2 regions of the Sporosarcina saromensis genome follow, and region 2 is predicted to be linked to the other one. Evidence: a T-box and tRNA genes for the amino acid it is inferred to sense, from the RefSeq annotation. Region 2 holds a T-box; the other holds one or more tRNA genes.
The links. A T-box is a leader RNA that pairs with one kind of tRNA and senses whether it is charged. The one in region 2 lies ahead of ileS (isoleucine--tRNA ligase), so its partner is inferred to be a tRNA-Ile.

Region 1 (9,230 bases), 270 kb from region 2:
TCTTCAGCGCCGATGGTAGTAGGGGGCTTCCCCCTGTGAGAGTAGGACGTCGCCGGGCCTGCAAGATTCATTACATAATGCAACACGCATGGACAACTTCCGTTTAAAGCGGAGTAGCAAGTGGATTGAAGAAACGATTGAGTGAATGAAGCTGACAAAAAAGTGCACAGCTTATCACATTTAAACCATGGAGGATTAGCTCAGCTGGGAGAGCACCTGCCTTACAAGCAGGGGGTCGGCGGTTCGAACCCGTCATCCTCCACCATATTATCTATACATTACACTTAGCCGGTGTAGCTCAACTGGTAGAGCAACTGACTTGTAATCAGTAGGTTGAGGGTTCAAGTCCTTTCGCCGGCACCACTTTTGAGCCATTAGCTCAGTCGGTAGAGCATCTGACTTTTAATCAGAGGGTCGCAGGTTCGAATCCTGCATGGCTCACCATTTATAAATTCTGTTTTGAACCAATTATGCGGGTGTGGTGGAACTGGCAGACACGCTAGACTTAGGATCTAGTGCCGCAAGGCGTGGGGGTTCGACTCCCTTCACCCGCACTTTCAATGCGGAAGTAGTTCAGTGGTAGAATACGACCTTGCCAAGGTCGGGGTCGCGGGTTCGAATCCCGTCTTCCGCTCCATATGAATAATTGCCGGGGTGGCGGAACTGGCAGACGCACAGGACTTAAAATCCTGCGGTAGGTGACTACCGTACCGGTTCGATTCCGGTCCTCGGCACCATTATTTTTAGTCAATGAAACATCGATATGCGCCCGTAGCTCAATTGGATAGAGCGTCTGACTACGGATCAGAAGGTTGTGGATTCGACTTCTGCCGGGCGCGCCATTAAGCTTAACGACGGGAAGTAGCTCAGCTTGGTAGAGCACTTGGTTTGGGACCAAGGGGTCGCAGGTTCGAATCCTGTCTTCCCGACCATCATATTGGGGCCTTAGCTCAGCTGGGAGAGCGCCTGCCTTGCACGCAGGAGGTCAGCGGTTCGATCCCGCTAGGCTCCACCAATATAATATTATTACTTTTCTTGGCGGCGTAGCTCAGCTGGCTAGAGCGTACGGTTCATACCCGTAAGGTCGGGGGTTCGATTCCCTCTGCCGCCATCCTAAAGGACCTTTAGCTCAGTTGGTTAGAGCAGACGGCTCATAACCGTCCGGTCGCAGGTTCGAGTCCTGCAAGGTCCACCACTATTTGAATAGTGAATACGGAGGAATACCCAAGTCTGGCTGAAGGAATCGGTCTTGAAAACCGACAGGGGTGTTAAAGCCCGCGGGGGTTCGAATCCCTCTTCCTCCGCCATAATGTATTAAAACAGTAGTGGTAGGTTTATGAAACACTGATAGCGTAGGATTTAAATTTTCTACAACTAATATTATTGCGGGGTGGAGCAAATCACATCACGCAGAATGTGATTTGTGTAATTTCCTAAAAGGAAATTACAACAAAGTCTCACGAAATACCGAATGCGTAGGCTTTAAAGTTCCTACAACTAATATTATCGCGGGGTGGAGCAGTGGTAGCTCGTCGGGCTCATAACCCGAAGGTCGCAGGTTCAAATCCTGCCCCCGCAACCAAAGGTCCCGTGGTGTAGCGGTTAACATGCCTGCCTGTCACGCAGGAGATCGCCGGTTCGATCCCGGTCGGGACCGCCATTCTTTAGTACTACATAAAGATTTTGATTTTAGAATAGGTTGATCTTGAAAGATAGAAACTTTTTTCTAAGTCACTTGTGGCTCAGTAGCTCAGTCGGTAGAGCAAAGGACTGAAAATCCTTGTGTCGGCGGTTCGATTCCGTCCTGAGCCACCATTATTTGCGGGTGTAGTTTAGTGGTAAAACCTCAGCCTTCCAAGCTGATGATGAGGGTTCGATTCCCTTCACCCGCTCCATGGGCCTATAGCTCAGCTGGTTAGAGCGCACGCCTGATAAGCGTGAGGTCGGTGGTTCGAGTCCACTTAGGCCCACCATATTCCGCAGTAGCTCAGTGGTAGAGCAATCGGCTGTTAACCGATCGGTCGTAGGTTCGAGTCCTACCTGCGGAGCCATATTAACTCGGGGAAGTACTCAAGTGGCTCAAGAGGCGCCCCTGCTAAGGGTGTAGATCGCGAAAGCGGTGCGAGGGTTCGAATCCCTCCTTCTCCGCCATATTGTTGGCCCCTTGGTCAAGCGGTTAAGACACCGCCCTTTCACGGCGGTAACACGGGTTCGAATCCCGTAGGGGTCATAACTAGAAAAAGAACTGCATTCATTTATACGAATGCAGTTCTTTTTATTTTGTTTCTATAATATTTGTTGGGGTGTTTGTACAAATTCAATAAAAATAAATACATGTACGCATATTCATCATGTGTTTTTTCTGTTTTGCACTTTTCTTTCCTTTCCTTTCCTCTACTTTTACACATTTAATTACGATCCCTAACATCGTGCAATTGATCACTTGATGGATATGGATTGGCCTGTTGCTTCTTTAATATGCTGGATGCTTCAATTTCCTCAGCGCTGCATCCGTATAACTTTCGTTACATCGGACGGATGAACAGTTTATAAAGTATTGATTGCTAAAAGCGTATCGTTTACTTGAGCTCTAGTGTATACAAGAGCGTTTCCTTCGTTCAATATGGATGCGATTTTTTTCGTTGTCTGGAGTTGATATGAGGAAGGGAGCGTTGAGTTAGCTATATTTTTAAGGAAAAAACCGTCATGCCCCTTTGAAAAGGAACTGACGGTTTTATTGCTTTTACAGGGTCAATAGTAATAACAGTAGACTTCAACGTTTTATCACCATCTCATCTTTCATTCAAATAGCTATCTTTTTGATGATAAGGGATATTGCCCATGGATGACTCCAACCCTTCATCATCTAACGTTTGTTCGTATTCCTCCGATTTTTCTGATCGCACAAAACCGCGTTTTTCTCCGGTAATATCTGTGCTGACGAATTCCTCCATTTGGTCAGCTGCCCCATCAAGTATTTCATCGTCATATAAAGAATTATAGTCATCATGGTCTCCTATAAAATCTGATGGTGTTTCTGATGTGCCTGATTTGGCGATTTCTTGAAAACTGTCTTCACTGTCTCTCCGTATACCTTCTCTTCGATCTGCAAAGGAATTTGCCTTTGCCATAACCAATAATTCATCTTCAACTGGTCGGTCTTCAGGAATGGATCGCTCAGTTGCATGTTCGTAACAATAGGACGTGTAAGGAATTGCTTCCAAACGCTCGTAGGGGATTTCTGTTTGACACTCTTTACAATACCCATAAGTACCTTCGTTCATCGCTTCTAGAGCGTGCTCAATCTTTTCTAATTCATCCCCCGCATGTACATTAATCGCCATATCCTTTTCCCGTTCATATAATTCGGTTCCCATGTCACCAGGATGATTGTCGTACATGGATAATTCGCCAACATCATTTTGAGAGGATTGTTTAATGTCAGTTTCTTGTTCAGTTTTCGTTAACTGCGTTCGCAATTGCAATAATTCTTCTCGAAGAGACGTTTTTTGGTGATCTGTTAACATGATTAGCACTTCCTTTGAAATTGTTTTCGTAGTATGGTCTGTTTCATGCAAGTTCATAGCTAAGAAATAATGCTAAGTAGTTTTCAATTCCCTATGCTGTAGCGAAACTAAACATTTATCGATAACTTCGTCAGATTTAAACGAAAAAACCGCATGGCGCAAAGTATAACAAACTTTGACATCATGCGGTTTCGTATGTGTTTTATTGACATAAATGATGGGTGTTTAGACCAAATGTCCAATCAGGATACCAATTCCGAGCAGTAGACCGAATATCGTATTGGTCACTGCTGTATGCTTCATCGCAGGCATTACCTCCAATGGGAGAAGATGTGCATGGAAGATTGTAATAGCTTTAATCGGTTTAGGAATACTGATTAGAACAAGTAATGCCCATGGTGTCAATTGACCAAGAATAACAAGACCTATCACCCATAAATAGCTGATGCAGAAAAACGTCGCAAGTATTTTAATGGCAGCGGGTCTGTCGACGAGAATGGCAAGTGTTTTTCTGCCTCCGATTTTATCTCCTTCAAGATCCCGAATGTTATTCGCTAACATGATTGCTGCAACGAGCAACATGCTTGGAATTGAAATAAGTATGGCTAGTGCGGTTACTGTACCGGTTTGAATATAAAAGGCAATTAATATGAGCAGCATCCCCATGACGACACCTGAAACAAGTTCGCCAAATGGTGTATAGGCGATTGGGTAAGGTCCACCTGTATATAAGTATCCGATCAGCATGGACACAAGCCCTACAAGTGCTAATCCCCAAGAGGTTTGGGAACAGATATATACACCAATCAACATTGAAACAGCGTAAAGTGCCAAGGCGATGGCTAAAACAGTTTGAGCTTTAATGCCATTTCGGACAATCGTTCCACCGATACCTACAGAATGCTCTGTGTCCAGACCTCTTTTGAAGTCATAATATTCATTGAACATATTAGTTGCCATTTGTATGAATAAGCTTGCGATAAGCATAGCCAAAAATAATGGGAAATGTAGGTCGCCGTATGTGAGTGCGATCATTGTCCCTAAAAAGACGGGGGCGAATGCTGCTGTTAACGTATGGGGTCTTGTCAATTGCCACCAAATTCGCCAACCGGTGTCTGCTTTAATAGTATGTTGCAATTTCCTCTCTCCTATTCTAAGGTTTCCGTTATTCATTGTACTCTAAATCGACGAAAAGAGGTATCCTTCTTTGCATTATATATGCGTGTTCTTATGATTTTCGGTATAATGTAAGTAAGATGTAAATAAAACAACTTATATGGTGAACGGAATTTTAATTGATTACACTGAAGGAGAGAAAATGATGAGCTACAAAATAACGGATGTCAGCAGCACGAAACAAGTGCCACTGTCTCCTCATACCCAGTTTTTCACTGAGACAGTGGAGGTTGGTAGGATTTCTCCTTTATCATTTTTCGAAGCAGGTGCATCGCACTATAAGAACGAGCGGTTCTATTGGCAAAATGCTGATAAGACGATGACGCTTGTCGGTGTAGGGCATGCCTATACAATTGTCAGTGAACAGCAGGACAAGCGTTATGAGGAGATCGCAAGTAAGTGGAAGCAGTTGTGTGCACTGTTAGTAAAAGAAGATAAAGATATCGAGCCAGTTCTGTTTGGTGGTTTTTCATACGATGAACGGAACAGACAGCCGTCAGAATGGGATGCCTTCCCATCTGCTTATTTTATTGTTCCGGCCTTTCAATTAAAGATTGAACATGGGAAGACGTACATTTCGATTAACATAGTGACAGATCAAAAAGATGTTTTATCATCTTTTGATGAACTACGTGAAGAACGGGATAGACTTATTCATACTGCACAAGTGGAGGAGCTTTCATTCACAGATACAAATCAAGTCATTGCAACAAAAGAGCGTGGCAAAGAAGCGTATTTAAAAGCTGTTGAAAATGTGACTGGAAAAATTCGACTCGGAAAAGCGGACAAAGTTGTCATTGCACGAGCAATTGAACTTGAATTTGAACAAGAGGTATCTGTTGCACGTACATTGCAATCCATTACAAATGAACAGCAAGAAAGTTATCATTTTGGACTTCAACAAGGAAAGTCCTTATTTTTTGGTGCTACACCTGAACGCTTAATTGAGGTGAAAAATGGAGAAGCCTATTCTGCTTGTGTCGCTGGATCGATTCGTAGGGGAAAAACTGCTCAAGAAGACCGAGAATTAGGTGAGCGATTGTTAGGCGATCCGAAAAATCGCGAAGAGCATCAACATGTAGTGAGTATGATATCTGATGTATTTGAGGCGTATTGTGAAGATGTGTGCGTTCCGAAAGTGCCGAAGTTAATGAAAATCCGGGATATCCAGCATTTGCACACACCTGTTCAAGGCACAATTAAGCAGAAGAGTGACATTTTCTCATTTGTACAAGCATTGCACCCGACCCCTGCATTGGGTGGTGTCCCGACGACGGTTGCTCTTGACATGATCCGGAACGAGGAAGGATTAGATCGTGGTTATTATGCAGCGCCAATTGGTTGGACTGATACGGCAGGGAATGGTGAGTTTGCTGTCGGCATACGATCTGCATTGTTGGATGGAAACAAAGCATATTTATACGCAGGTGGAGGAATTGTGGCCGATTCTGTTGCTGAAGAAGAATATGAAGAAACTTGGGTCAAGTTTAGACCGGTGTTAAGGGCGCTTGGAGGAAAGTTGAATGGATGAACGAAAAGTGTTAACCAACCATGTATTACGATTAACGCAGACTTTGATGCAAGCTGGAGTGAAATCGGTCGTCATTAGTCCAGGATCTCGATCAACACCGCTCGCTTATGCATTTGCAGCGAATGAACACATACAAACTTTCATGCAAGTCGATGAACGATCTGCTGGTTATTTTGCACTTGGCTTAGCAAAGGCGACAGGCAATCCTGTCGTCCTTTTGTGTACGTCTGGAACCGCAGCCTCCAATTATCATCCTGCAGTGACAGAAGCGTATTATGCACGCATACCTTTAATTGTCATGACTGCCGATCGACCACATGAACTAAGAGGTGTAGGGGCCCCTCAAGCAATCGACCAATTGAATATGTATGGCAAGCATGTAAAATTCAGTGTGGATTTACCGTTGGCTGAGGATAATGATGAATTGGATACTTTTCTTGAACGGCATACGCAACGGGCAGTTGCTATCGCAATGACACAGCCAACCGGACCGATTCATTTAAACATCCCTTTACGTGAACCATTACTGATCGATTTTGATAGACCTGCACCACCGATAACGTTTATGGAACGTATTGTAGGAGAGAATGAACTTTCTTTGCCAATGAAGGGACAGCTAAATAATCTTATTGCTAATGCAAAAAAAGGTTTGCTTATTGTAGGTGAAATGCCGATTAATTTTGATAAAAAAGCATTTTGGCATTTTGCTAAATCCCTGCAATGGCCGGTACTATGTGATCCATTATCCAATTTACGTTCAGAGGTTCCGACAGATTGTCTTCATCTGTGCATAGCCCATTATGATGCATTGCTAAAGAGTGAGCATTTTGCAGATATCGCAGTGCCTGATACGGTTATTCGTTTTGGCCCACAACCGGTGTCCAAACCATTGTCTCTGTTTTTAAAGAAAACAAAGCCTACAGTTTATGTCGTGTTTGATGAGTCTCCTGAGTTCCATGATTCGCTAGGTGTAGTTACGCACCATGTACAAGCATCACCACATGCTTTTTTTACAGCTGTTGATCAACTTCAGCGTACGGAATATGCAAAGTTATGGGCGACCGCTAATCAAGAAGCCGAACAATGTACACGTCATTATGAAGGGACGTTAGGCGACGAAGGAATCATTGTGAAATGTTTACTAGATAATCTTCCTACTGGCAGTGACTTAATAAGCAGCAGTAGTATGCCAATCCGAGACCTCGATACGTTTTTCTGTGCAACAGATAAGGAACTCATGCTTTTTGCCAATCGGGGAGCAAACGGGATTGATGGAGTTGTGTCAACTGCTCTTGGCATCGAACGTGCTCGTAAAAGACCTACATTTTTGCTTATTGGAGACTTAGCATTTCTCCATGACGTTAATGGCCTAATTGTGTCGCGTTTTCACGAAACGAGTATAACGATAGTGATCTTAAACAACGATGGTGGTGGTATTTTCTCTTATTTACCACAAGCATCTGAGCCAAATCACTTCGAGGAGTTATTTGGGACACCGACCGGCTTGACGTTTGAACATATTGGTGCAATGTATGATGCACAGTATGCGTCCGTTCACACAAAAGAAGAGTTTGTGCAGGAAATACAGAAGGACAAAGTTAAACCTATCCGCATCATCGAAGTATTTACAAGTAGACCTGTAAACGTACAAAATCACCGTGCTTATTGGGCTGATGTGGTTGAAAGGGTGAAGACGATTGGTTGAATTGACAATTACTGTTCGTGAATTACCGATTCACGTTGTCATGAACGGAGATGCACAATTACCGACAATCGTCTTTCTACATGGGTTTACAGGTTCAACAACGACTTGGCGAGAAGTTCTTGAACATGTTGGAAGTGAGTTCAGAACAATTGCTGTCGATTTGACTGGACATGGCAAGACAGGTGTACCTGAAGTTCCTGCCCGGTATGCAATGGAAGAGCAGATTGCTGATTTACATATGTTGTTTCAAAAGCTGTCCTTGCAATCCTTCGTGTTAGTCGGTTATTCGATGGGTGGCCGCATTGCGCTTGCCTATACAATTCAATACCCGGAACAAATCCAAGCACTTGTGTTAGAGAGTGCTTCACCAGGGTTAGCTACAGAAGAAGCACGAATTGCAAGACGCCAAGCAGATGAAAAGTTAGCGTGTAGGATTGAAGCTGAAGGTGTTCGTCCTTTTGTCGATAATTGGGAAAACATCCCGTTGTTTCAATCCCAAAAAAAGTTACCAGAAGAGAAACGTATCCAAATTAGAAACGAGCGGTTACAACAAAGCGGCCAAGGCTTAGCAAACAGCTTGCGTGGAATTGGGACAGGTAGTCAACCATCGTATTGGGGATTAATTGGTAATTTAAGGGAAAACGTATTGTTGATTACTGGAGAGTTAGATGAGAAATTTGTCACTATTGCCCGGGAAATGAATGAAATTGCATCGTTGTGGAAACATACGATCGTACCTGGAGCAGGCCATGCAATTCACGTGGAAAAACCGTCATTGTTTGCTACAATGGTAAAGGAATTTATTTTAGCTATACAAAAGGAGGAGCACTAGTATGACACGTCAATGGGAAACTATCCGTACATATGAGGATATTAAATACGAAAAGTACAATGGAATTGGTAAAGTGACGATTAATCGTCCAGAAGTGCGTAATGCTTTTAGACCGAAAACGGTTATGGAGCTAATTGATGCATTTTCACGGGCGCGTGATGATGAAAGTATCGGTGTTATCATTCTAACTGGCGAAGGGGAAAAAGCCTTCTGTTCTGGTGGAGACCAATCTGTACGCGGACATGGTGGTTATGTTGGAGACGACGAGATCCCACGTTTGAATGTATTAGACTTACAAAGACTGATCCGTGTAATACCTAAACCGGTTGTGGCAATGGTTGCAGGTTATGCAATTGGTGGTGGACATGTATTGCATGTAGTATGTGATTTGACAATTGCTGCAGACAATGCACGTTTTGGCCAAACAGGTCCTAAAGTTGGTTCATTTGACGCTGGTTA
Region 2 (11,346 bases):
GTAATTTTTATCCTTGTTCCGACAAACATCGCACGACTACAATGTTATCCTTACGTTCAAGGAGGGCGATTGGATGTATGGGGAAATCATCATAGCGATCAACATGCTATTTAATTTCGCGATCTTATCTTTTGCTGATCGGATGGGCAAGGCACAAGCTTCCTGGAAACGTCTCTTATTGGCGTCTTTCGTAGGCGCTGTACCTGTCACGCTATTCCCTAACTCCTGGATTGCTCTTTTTGTCGCATTTGCTTTCATGGTGTTCTGTGCTTTTGGGGTGTCGTTTACTACTTGGGGAAACAAAGCATTCATCGTATTGATTGGAGCGTTGTTTGCGGGCGGATTGCTAACAGTTGTTACGGAACGATTTATTTTTGTGACCGGTCCATCTATGATTTTTATCAGTGCAATCTTAGCTTACGCCGCGTTAGCTGTCTTTAAGATGAAATGGTTGGATGTTCGACTAGCTCGTAAATTATCTACGTATGCAGCAGAATCGATTCTCACGATATGGGACAAAGATGTGCCGATATCCGTCTTTGTTGATACTGGAAATCGTTGTACTGAGCCCCTTACTGGCGAGGCCGTTCATTTTGTTTCCTTTCAAGCTGTGAAACCGATAATCCCAAGCGAATTGCTTGAACCTTTACAAGCATGGAATCCTAAAGGTGTACCGCAATTATCCGTTTTTCCGAAGCATTATCAGCAGATGGTCCGGTTAATACGACTTCAAACTGTTCAGGGAAACTCATGGGCAGTAGGATTTAAATTCGATCGTTGGACGATTACGGAAGGATGTGAATTGCCAGCTGGTTATCTTGTGCTGACGAAACAAGATCGTCGTTATCCGGAAGGTGCTCAAGCCATTTTGCATGTATCTGCACTGGAGTTTATCTCAAACGAAAGGGGAACTAGTTATGTGGCATGAAATGAAAAAATGGTTGTCGGTCATTAAAAGTCTCTTTAGAAGAAAAGGTGGTACCTATTATATAGGCGGCCATGAATCGCTACCGAAACCATTATCACGTGAAGATGAAGCGAAAACAATCCGAGCATTTATGGAAGGGGATATGGATGCCCGCGATACGTTAATCGAAAAAAATCTCCGACTCGTCGTGTATATTGCACGTCGTTTTGATAATACGAATACACATATTGAAGACTTAATTAGTATCGGAACAATTGGCCTTATAAAAGCGATTGAAACATTTAAAAGTGATCGCAATATTAAACTGGCGACATATGCATCAAGATGTATTGAAAATGAAATTCTTATGCATTTGAGAAAAACCAATCGAACCAAATCGGAAATTTCTTTTGATGAACCGCTGAATTCAGATGCAGATGGCAATGAATTATTACTTTCCGACATATTAGGTACTGATGAACATATTATTTTGGATGATGTTGAGAAGAAATTGGAAAGACAACATATGATTGAAGCAATAAGCACGCTAGATGAGCGAGAAAAATATATTATGGAATGTCGCTTTGGTTTAACAGGTGAATTAGAAATGACACAGAAAGAAGTTGCGGAATTACTAGGAATTTCTCAGTCGTATATTTCGCGCTTAGAAAAGAAAATCATCTCAGAACTTCGTGATCGATTAAATCATCCAATTGCCTGATGGTTGAAATTGGCGATTCGAGTTTCGCATATTCCACATGTCTGAGGACAAACTATTTCGTACAGTCATCTACAGAATGTGGAGGAAAAGCGAATGATGCGTACAAGAGTTGAGATTTGCGGAATCGATACGTCCAATTTGCCATTACTGACAAACGAAGTGATGAAGGAAACTTTCATCCGATTACAAAGTGGTGACGAATCAGCTAGGGAAGAGTTAGTGATCGGAAATTTACGGCTAGTCCTTAGCCTTGTTCAGAGATTTGCTTACAGAGGGGAGCAAGCAGACGATCTTTTTCAAGTCGGTTGCATCGGCTTACTAAAGTCCATTGATAACTTTGATTTAAAGCATAACGTCCGGTTTTCGACTTACGCCGTTCCGATGATCATTGGTGAAATTAAAAGGCATTTAAGGGATCATCATGCCATTAGGGTATCCAGATCTCTTAGAGATATAGCGTACAAAGCGATTCGTGCAAAAGAACAATTTATCAATGATCACCAAAAGGAACCTAAAATATCCGATTTGGCAGAAATTACGGGAATCCCTGAAGATGATATTTTATTTTCACTAGACGCGATTCAAGATCCAATGTCCTTGCACGAACCAATGAATGGGGATGGCGGTGATTCCGTCTATATTATGGATCAATTACAGGATAAAAAAGTTTCGGAAGATCGTTGGTTAACGTATGTTTCAGTGAAAGAGACTGTATCTGGCATGACAGAACGACAACAAATGATTCTGTCAAAAAGATTTTATTTAGGGCAGACACAAACTGAAATCGCAAAAGAACTCGGTATTTCACAAGCTCAAATTTCGAGGTTGGAGAAAAATGCAATTCAGATAATTAAAGAAGGTATGGAAAACGAATGACTGTTGAGAAAAACGTAACGCACAGCTTCTTGTGCATTGCGTTTTTTTCTGTCGTTCAGCATATCTTGTTAAAAAGGAGGGGAACAATATGCGATTTTCAGAGTTGCAAAAAAAAGAAGTTATAGAGGTCAAAAGAGGAGCTTTTCTTGGATTTGTGCAAGATGCCACCATTGATATGAAGAACGGGAAACTGGATATGCTCCAAGTAGGTGGGGCAGAGCGTAGTTTGTTGTTTGAGCCAAAAATGAAAGATTATAAACAAATTAAGTATAATGATGTTGTAACGATTGGAAAAGATATCATTTTAGTAGGTAAAAAGCTTGATAATTAGTGGCTTATCATTGATAAGTATGCACTCACTTGGTACAATAAAGCAAAGTAAGCAGAAAAGTAGTGATTGCAAATGGGAAAACTTCAAGAGCGCATCCAACATATTGAAAGAGAGATTCAAGCAGCATGTGAACGCTCGGGAAGAAACCGGGAAGATATTACTGTCATTGCTGTTACAAAGCAAGTTTCTACTGAAAGAACAAAAGAAGTGATTGATTTAGGGATTTTACATGTTGGAGAAAATCGCCCAGAAGGCTTGCTGGCAAAACGTCAGGATATCCAATCCTCAGCTGTTTGTTGGCACTATATCGGCAATGTCCAAAGTAGAAAAGTGAAAGAAGTCATTCATGATATTCATTGCCTTCACTCATTGGACAGAATCAGTTTAGCAAAAGAAATTCAGAAACGAGCAAGTGCACCGATCGACTGTTTTGTTCAAGTAAATGTTTCGGGTGAACAGTCAAAGTCAGGTGTCTCTCCAGATGAACTGCGGGCTTTTTTACAACAACTTGCTACTTTTGATAAAATCCGAGTGATCGGGTTAATGACAATGGCTCCTTTTACAGAAGATCAGGATGTTCTAAAATCTGTATTTAGTTCGCTTCGTCAATTGCGAGATGAAATGGCAGCTGCCAATATGGAACATGCTCCGTGTACACAGTTGTCAATGGGTATGTCCAATGATTTTGCCATAGCGATTGAAGAAGGTGCAACTCATGTTAGAATCGGTACCGCATTAGTCGGAACGGAGAGTGAGGGAGAACAATGAGCATTAAAAGAAGATTCGAAAAGTGGTTTTATTTAGATGAAGAAGAAGCGTATGAACAAGAACAACCGGTGCGAGAGCAACAACAGCAATTGCAGCAGCCTGTCCCTCAACAGCCGAAGAGGACACCTGCAAGAAAGCAACAGTCGACGGAAACGCAACAACCTGGAACGGTTGTAAGTTTGCAAAGTCTGCAAAAATCTTCAAAAGTTGTGTTGTTTGAACCGCGTGTATACGCTGAAGCACAAGATATTTCAGAACACCTGAAAAACAAGCGTGCAGTAGTCGTCAACTTGCAAAGAATAGAGCGTGACCAAGGAATTCGCATAGTAGATTTCTTAAGTGGAACTGTTTATGCGCTCGGCGGCGATATTCAACGCGTCGGTACGGATATTTTCTTATGCGTACCGGAGAACGTAGAAGTGGCAGGGTCCATTTCGGATTTTTTTGAACGATAGAATCGGATGAGGTGTAATAATAAATATGCAACTTTTTTTAGCAATGTTCTTTAATGTGATTATGAATGTAATTGATATCTACTCCATACTCCTCATCATTTATATTTTGATGTCATGGGTACCTTCAACGCGGGAAACGACTTTTGGAAGGTTTCTTGGGAAAATAACAGAACCATACTTAGGGTTTTTCCGTAAATTTATTCCACCGATTGGTATGATTGATATTTCACCGATCGTTGCGATTTTCGTACTCAACTATTTGATTCGTGCGGGAGTCCGTCAAGTATACGTAATCATTGCCTCACTAGTGTGAGGTTTTTTCTATACGGAACAAGGAGTCGTAAACGATGGATGCAATTATACAACATTTCAGAAAAGACGAGCAGCCTTTCATTGAAACCGTAATCGGATGGACACGTGAAGTGGAAGATACATATTCGCCTAAACTTACGGGCTTTCTTGATCCGAGACAGCAGTTTATCGTGGAATCGGTTGTAAAAGGTGCCGGATTGTCAGTTGAAGGCTTTGGAACTTTCGCAAGTGCGGAACGTAAACGGGTATTAATCTATCCGGATTATTTTGTCCCAACGGAAGATGATTTTCAAATTGTCGTTTTTCAAGTGAAGTACCCTGCTAAGTTTATGCAATTAGAACATCGGGATATTTTAGGATCACTCATGTCACTTGGCATTGATCGATCTAAATTTGGGGATATTCGATTGCACGAAGACCAAGTCCAAATGGCAGTTGCATCTGAAATGAAAGACTATATGAAGGCAAACTTTACAGCTATCGGAAAATCAAAAATTCGACTTGAACTACTGGAAGATGCTGTACCATTACTTGAAATGAATGAAGAGTGGAAGGAAGAACTCCATATCATCAGTTCATTGCGTTTAGATACAGTTGTCGCGTCACTTATTAAGAGTCCGCGACAAAAAGCGGTAGCACTTATTCAAGGTGATAAAGTGAAAGTGAATCATGTCATCCGAAGCACGCAAGCATTTGAGTTGAACGAATTGGACAGCCTTTCAGTAAGGGGCTTTGGGCGATTTAAAGTGTTGTCTATTGAAGGTCGTACGAAAAAAGATAAAATTCGTCTGCTTATTGGTAAGTTAGAATGATTTTTCTGAAAGTGGTTAAAAACTGCTGTTTTATCTAAACAGGATATGTATAATGGAACTATAGCAATTGAAAGGGGAGAACGTACGAATGGCTTTGTCACCACTCGATATACATAACAAAGAATTCAGCCGTGGCTTTCGCGGTTATGATGAAGATGAAGTAAATGAGTTTTTAGAACAAATCATGAAAGACTACGAAAATGTCTTAGAAGAAAATAAAGTACTGAAAAACAACCTAAAAGAAACGAAAGAACAGATTTCCCATTTCAATACAATTGAGGGGACACTACAGAAATCCATATTGATTGCACAAGAAGCTGCAGAAGACGTTCGCCGGAATTCACTTCAAGAGTCAAAGTTAATTATTAAAGAAGCTGAAAAGAACGCTGATCGTATTGTCAATGAAGCATTGTCTCGTGCGCGGAAAATTGCGATCGATATTGAAGATTTGAAGAAGCAATCCAAAGTTTTCCGCAACCGTTTCAGAATGTTAGTTGAAGCGCAACTGGACATGATCAAAATGGACGACTGGGACAAATTGATGGAATATGAACCTGAATCTGAGCTGTTGGAAACTGCAGCAGATGAAGAGTGATAAAAGACTAAATTGCAATCGGTGATTGTCTATTAAGGCAACTGTTATAATGAACAAATTGTTGTTCGTATACGTGCTTGACATTTCTTTTCAAGCACGCATATAATGAGTACCATATATGTAAAGACAGGCAATGATAGAGAGAGTACTTTTCGATAACTTGTTAAAGCGAGCCGGGGATGGTGAAAGCCTGGTCGATGCATCGAAGACGAAAATCACTCTAGAGCCGGATTGAAGAAAAGCAATCCCGGAAACACCCCGTTATGGTGTTCTGAGAGGTAGCACAACTGTGCTGCAACTAGGGTGGTAACGCGAGCAGAAGTCCTCGTCCCTTTATTGGGATGGGGATTTTTTGTTTTCTTCGATGCACGTGAAACAACGATTCGTATTTTTGCCAAGACATGAAGGAGGAAACATGGATGGATTACAAAGACACATTATTAATGCCTAAAACGGATTTCTCGATGCGTGGAAACCTACCGAACAAAGAACCGGATATGCAAGCGAAGTGGGAAGAAATGGACATTTATACAAAAGTCCAGGAGCGAACGAAAGGTCGTCCATTTTTCGTGCTTCACGATGGTCCTCCGTATGCAAACGGTGATCTTCACATGGGGCACGCTTTAAACAAAGTATTGAAGGATATGATTGTCCGTCATAAGTCGATGTCAGGCTACCATGCGCCATACGTTCCAGGTTGGGACACTCACGGTTTACCGATTGAGCAAGCGTTAGTAAACAAAGGGGTAAACCGTAAAGAACTATCAGTTGCAGAGTTCCGGAAAATGTGTGAGGAATATGCTTACAGTCAGATCGATAACCAACGTACACAATTCAAACGGATTGGTGTGCGTGGAGATTGGGAAAATCCATATATCACATTAAAACCAGCATTTGAAGCACGACAAATTGAAGTGTTTGGTGAAATGGCGAAAAAAGGATACATCTATAAAGGATTGAAGCCGGTTTATTGGTCTCCTTCCAGTGAATCTGCTCTTGCAGAAGCGGAAATTGAATACAAGGATAAGAAATCACCTTCCATTTATGTAGCATTTCCAGTTCAGGATGGTCGCGGCGTCGTTGCGGAAGATGTGCGGATTATCATTTGGACGACAACACCATGGACGATTCCTGCGAACCTTGGTATTTCTGTCCACCCTGATTTCCAATATGTAATTGTTGAAGTGGAAGGAAACAAGTTTTTATTAGCAAAAGACCTCGTCGAATTTGTTGCAAAAGAAATCGGTTGGGAATCATATGAAGTTGTCAGTGAATTAAAAGGTTCTGAGCTAGATCGCGTCGTTGCGAAACATCCATTGTATGACCGCGATTCACTTGTTATGTTAGGTGAACACGTGACAGCTGAAGCGGGTACAGGATGTGTCCATACAGCACCGGGTCATGGTGAAGACGACTTCTATGTGTCAAAACAATATGGGATTGACGCTTTATCTCCTGTGAACGACCGTGGTGTCATGACAGACGAAGCACCTGGTTTTGAAGGATTGTTCTATGAAGATGCAAACAAAGAAGTGACGAAAAAGTTGGAAGAAGTCGGAGCGTTATTGAAGCTATCTTTCATTACTCACTCCTATCCGCATGATTGGCGTACAAAGAAACCGGTCATTTACCGGGCAACAGCGCAATGGTTTGCTTCCATTCAATCATTCCGTGATGAATTGCTTGAGGCGATTCGCAATACGAAGTTCACGCCAGCTTGGGGTGAAACGCGCCTCTATAACATGGTCCGTGATCGTGGTGATTGGTGTATTTCCCGTCAACGTGTTTGGGGTGTTCCAATTCCTGTATTCTACGCTGAAAACGGCGAAGAAATTATTACAGATGAAACGATTGCCCATGTCTCTAAACTGTTCCGTGAACATGGATCGAACATCTGGTTTGAAAAAGATGCAAAAGATTTGTTACCAGAAGGCTTCACACATAGTGGTAGTCCGAATGGTCTCTTCACGAAAGAGACGGACATCATGGACGTGTGGTTCGATTCTGGATCTACCCACCAGGGCGTGTTAGAAGAAAGAGAAGATCTTGTCTATCCTGCTGATCTCTATCTAGAAGGATCTGACCAATACCGTGGTTGGTTTAACTCTTCCTTGACAACGAGCGTTGCCATTAATGGAATTGCGCCATACAAAGGCTTGTTAAGCCATGGCTTCACGTTAGATGGAGAAGGTCGTAAAATGAGTAAATCACTTGGAAATACAATTGTTCCAGCGAAAGTGATGAACCAACTCGGTGCAGACATTCTTCGTCTATGGGTATCATCCGTCGATTATACGGCAGATGTACGAGTGTCAGACTCGAACTTTAAACAAGTTTCAGAAGTATACCGTAAAATTAGAAATACACTGCGCTTCCTACACGGAAACGTCGCTGATTTCTCACCATCGAAGGACCGCGTGGCATTTGAACAAATGCGTCCGATTGACCAATATGTGTATGTGAAGCTTCAGGATATGATTAAAGATGTCCTAGCAGCTTATGAAAACTATGAGTTTGCAGGTGTTTATCATGCCGTGAACAATTTCTGTACGGGAGAGCTCAGCTCATTCTACTTAGATATCGCAAAAGATGTTGTGTATATTGAAGGGGCAGACCATCCTCACCGTCGTGCAATGCAAACGGTTATGTATGATGCGTTACTTGCACTCCTGAAGTTGTTAACACCAATCATCCCACATACGACAGATGAATTATGGTCTTATTTAGCCGATGTGGAAGAAGAAAGTGTTCAATTGACAGATATGCCTGAAGCAATTGAATACGGGGAAGTGGCGAGTGCGCTCCGTGAACGCTTCAACGTCTTAATGGTAGTCCGTGACGATGTGTTGAAAGCGCTAGAGGAAGCACGGAATGCAAAAGTAATCGGAAAATCGCTTGAAGCGAAAGTGACACTTGCATTGCCAGAGAAATACGCAGACGTCTTAAAGGCAACAGATATCGACTATGCACAGTTCTTCATCGTTTCAAAGTTTGTTGAAGTAGAAGCAAGTGATATTGCTGCTGATGCGTTAAAACTGGATGCGGCGACCGTTCTTGTTGAGAAAGCAGATGGAGAGAAATGTGAACGTTGCTGGACAATTTCAGAAACTGTGAATGATGATGCAGATCATCCAACACTTTGTACTCGCTGTGCAAACGTTGTAAAAGAATATTATTCCTAATCAATTAAGGTAAGGCTGTATGTAACCATGGCTTAATGCCATTGGTACAACAGCCTTTTTTGTTGTTACCTTGATAGCGAGCTGACCAGGTAGTCGCAATTTCATCATGTGACTCTATTTGTGGTAAAATGGAACAGAAACTGGCGGACGGGGGTTTTTGGAGTGTTAATCTATTATGGAATCGCGATTGTCATTATTCTAATTGATCAATGGACAAAATGGCTGGTCGTACAAAATATGAACTTAGGTGAAAAAATATCGATTGTTGAACCGTATGTTGGGCTCCTTTCTCATCGCAATAAAGGAGCGGCATGGGGGATGTTGGAAGGTCAAATGTGGTTATTTTACATTGTAACGGTTGTAGTAGTTGCCGGTATCATCTATTTCTTTCACAAAGAAGCGAAAGGCTCTCCTTTACTCAGCAGTAGTCTCATGCTTCTGTTAGGTGGGGCAGTTGGTAACTTCATCGATCGGTTATGGAGGAAGGAAGTCGTCGATTTCGTGGATGTACTCATTCCCGTCATCAACTACGATTTCCCGATTTTCAATGTAGCGGATGCTGCGTTAACAATTGGTGTCGTTTTAATGATTATTCATGTGTTTGTAGATGAAAAAAAGAAGAAAAAGGTGGCATAATGGAACCAATTGAAGTTGTAATTACAGAGGAAAACGGAAATGGACGGATTGACAAAGTATTATCGACAGTTAATCCGGAGTGGTCACGCACCCAAATACAGCAATGGGTAAAAGATGGTGCTGTGTTAGTGAATGAACATACAGTAAAACAAAATTACAAAGTAAAAATAGGCGATCATATCGTAATTATCGAACCTGAAGCGGAAGAGCTAGATATCGTGGCAGAAGACCTCTCCTTGGATATTGTCTATGAGGATGAGGATGTTCTCGTCGTGAATAAACCACGTGGAATGGTTGTCCATCCTGCGCCAGGGCATGTTACCGGGACACTTGTAAATGGACTCATGTATCAAGTGAAAGACCTTTCGGGCATAAATGGTGTCATGCGTCCAGGAATCGTTCATCGTATTGATAAAGATACGTCAGGTTTGTTAATGGTAGCGAAAAATGATCTTGCACATGTGTCACTCGTCAACCAATTGGTTAACAAAACAGTGACGCGTGTCTATACAGCGCTTGTCCACGGTCATATTCCACATGATCAAGGAACGATAGATGCGCCGATTGGTCGGGATGTAAAAGACCGACAAAGTATGACAATCGTCGATAATGGGAAACATGCCGTAACCCACTTCAAAGTGCTTGAGCGATTTGGTAATTTTACACTTGTAGAATGTAAGTTGGAAACAGGTAGAACACACCAAATTCGTGTGCATATGAAATATATTGGTTATCCATTAGCGGGTGATCCAAAATACGGTCCTAAGAAGACGATAGAATTTAATGGACAAGCGTTACATGCAGGAACAATCGGATTTGAGCATCCGCGTAATGGGCAGTACTATGAATTCACACAACCATTGCCTGAGGATTTTCAAACACTCCTTACGCAATTGCAAAATGAAAAGCGTTGACAAAGTTCAAACTGCCCACTATACTAATAACAGAAATTGAATAGCGATACCTTTAAAGACAGTCCAGAGAGGCTGGGAAGGTTGCACGGAAGTACGATTGGATACCTGGCTATACGTCTATCCATTGTATGCTTTTTTCTGCACATAAACCTCCCGCCATTCCGGCAGGAGGTTTTTTTTATGCAAAAGCGAAGGGCGCTTGTCCAGATGCGACAGGCATAAGACAGACATGCGAAACGGCGCACTTTGCCGTGCAGCAGGGCTGGCTTATGACCCCGAGCATCTAGCGCCCGGAGCTAGCCGATGCAAAAGCGAAGGGCGCTTGCTCAGTAGAGGAACGCAGTCTAAGTTCGCCACCTCGTGTGGCAACGACTGCATGATCTGCATCCTGCAGACCTCAGGCATAAGACAGACATGCGAAACGGCGCACTTTGCCGTGCAGCAGGGCTGGCTTATGATCCCGAGCATCTAGCGCCCGGAGCTAGCCGATGCAAAAGCGGAGGGCGCTTGCTCAGTAGAGGAGCGCAGTCTAAGTTCGCCACGTCGTGTGGCAACGACTGCATGATCTGCATCTTGCAGACCTCAGGCATAAGACGGACATGCGAAACGGCGCACTTTGCCGTGCAGCAGGGCTGGCTAATGATCCGAGCATCTAGCGCCCGGAGCTAGCCGATGCAAAAGTGAAGGGCGCTTGCACAGTAGAGGAACGCAGTCTAAGTTCGCCACATCGTGTGGCAACGACTGCATGATCTGCATCCTGCAGACCTCAGATGCAAAAGCAGAAATCCTGTATACCTGATACCAGAAAATAATGGAGGGGAAGACATGACGGAAAAA

Region 1: it encodes a tRNA-Ile, which carries the amino acid that the T-box ahead of ileS (isoleucine--tRNA ligase) is inferred to sense. The anticodon was not compared.

What each region holds. Positions count from the first base shown of each region.
Region 1 covers NZ_CM142738.1:1,910,550-1,919,779, forward strand. The annotation lists rRNA gene rrf (5S ribosomal RNA) at 1-58, shown strand, start outside; tRNA gene ACVHUV_RS09435 (tRNA-Val) at 190-265, shown strand; tRNA gene ACVHUV_RS09440 (tRNA-Thr) at 288-363, shown strand; tRNA gene ACVHUV_RS09445 (tRNA-Lys) at 369-444, shown strand; tRNA gene ACVHUV_RS09450 (tRNA-Leu) at 473-554, shown strand; tRNA gene ACVHUV_RS09455 (tRNA-Gly) at 563-637, shown strand; tRNA gene ACVHUV_RS09460 (tRNA-Leu) at 649-737, shown strand; tRNA gene ACVHUV_RS09465 (tRNA-Arg) at 766-842, shown strand; tRNA gene ACVHUV_RS09470 (tRNA-Pro) at 856-932, shown strand; tRNA gene ACVHUV_RS09475 (tRNA-Ala) at 940-1,015, shown strand; tRNA gene ACVHUV_RS09480 (tRNA-Met) at 1,038-1,111, shown strand; tRNA gene ACVHUV_RS09485 (tRNA-Ile) at 1,119-1,195, shown strand; tRNA gene ACVHUV_RS09490 (tRNA-Ser) at 1,215-1,307, shown strand; tRNA gene ACVHUV_RS09495 (tRNA-Met) at 1,508-1,582, shown strand; tRNA gene ACVHUV_RS09500 (tRNA-Asp) at 1,585-1,660, shown strand; tRNA gene ACVHUV_RS09505 (tRNA-Phe) at 1,740-1,815, shown strand; tRNA gene ACVHUV_RS09510 (tRNA-Gly) at 1,822-1,895, shown strand; tRNA gene ACVHUV_RS09515 (tRNA-Ile) at 1,897-1,973, shown strand; tRNA gene ACVHUV_RS09520 (tRNA-Asn) at 1,977-2,051, shown strand; tRNA gene ACVHUV_RS09525 (tRNA-Ser) at 2,061-2,151, shown strand; tRNA gene ACVHUV_RS09530 (tRNA-Glu) at 2,159-2,230, shown strand; gene ACVHUV_RS09535 (TraR/DksA C4-type zinc finger protein) at 2,793-3,527, opposite strand; gene ACVHUV_RS09540 (1,4-dihydroxy-2-naphthoate polyprenyltransferase) at 3,753-4,664, opposite strand; gene ACVHUV_RS09545 (isochorismate synthase) at 4,849-6,234, shown strand; gene menD (2-succinyl-5-enolpyruvyl-6-hydroxy-3-cyclohexene-1-carboxylic-acid synthase) at 6,227-7,939, shown strand; gene menH (2-succinyl-6-hydroxy-2,4-cyclohexadiene-1-carboxylate synthase) at 7,932-8,771, shown strand; gene menB (1,4-dihydroxy-2-naphthoyl-CoA synthase) at 8,773-9,230, shown strand, end outside.
Region 2 covers NZ_CM142738.1:2,181,818-2,193,163, forward strand. The annotation lists gene ACVHUV_RS10975 (sigma-E processing peptidase SpoIIGA) at 74-928, shown strand; gene sigE (RNA polymerase sporulation sigma factor SigE) at 918-1,628, shown strand; gene sigG (RNA polymerase sporulation sigma factor SigG) at 1,725-2,504, shown strand; gene ACVHUV_RS10990 (PRC-barrel domain-containing protein) at 2,593-2,835, shown strand; gene ACVHUV_RS10995 (YggS family pyridoxal phosphate-dependent enzyme) at 2,908-3,603, shown strand; gene ACVHUV_RS11000 (cell division protein SepF) at 3,600-4,058, shown strand; gene ACVHUV_RS11005 (YggT family protein) at 4,084-4,371, shown strand; gene ACVHUV_RS11010 (YlmH family RNA-binding protein) at 4,406-5,182, shown strand; gene ACVHUV_RS11015 (DivIVA domain-containing protein) at 5,271-5,777, shown strand; T-box leader at 5,902-6,113, shown strand; gene ileS (isoleucine--tRNA ligase) at 6,197-8,959, shown strand; gene lspA (signal peptidase II) at 9,122-9,595, shown strand; gene ACVHUV_RS11030 (RluA family pseudouridine synthase) at 9,595-10,509, shown strand; gene pyrR (bifunctional pyr operon transcriptional regulator/uracil phosphoribosyltransferase PyrR) at 11,335-11,346, shown strand, end outside.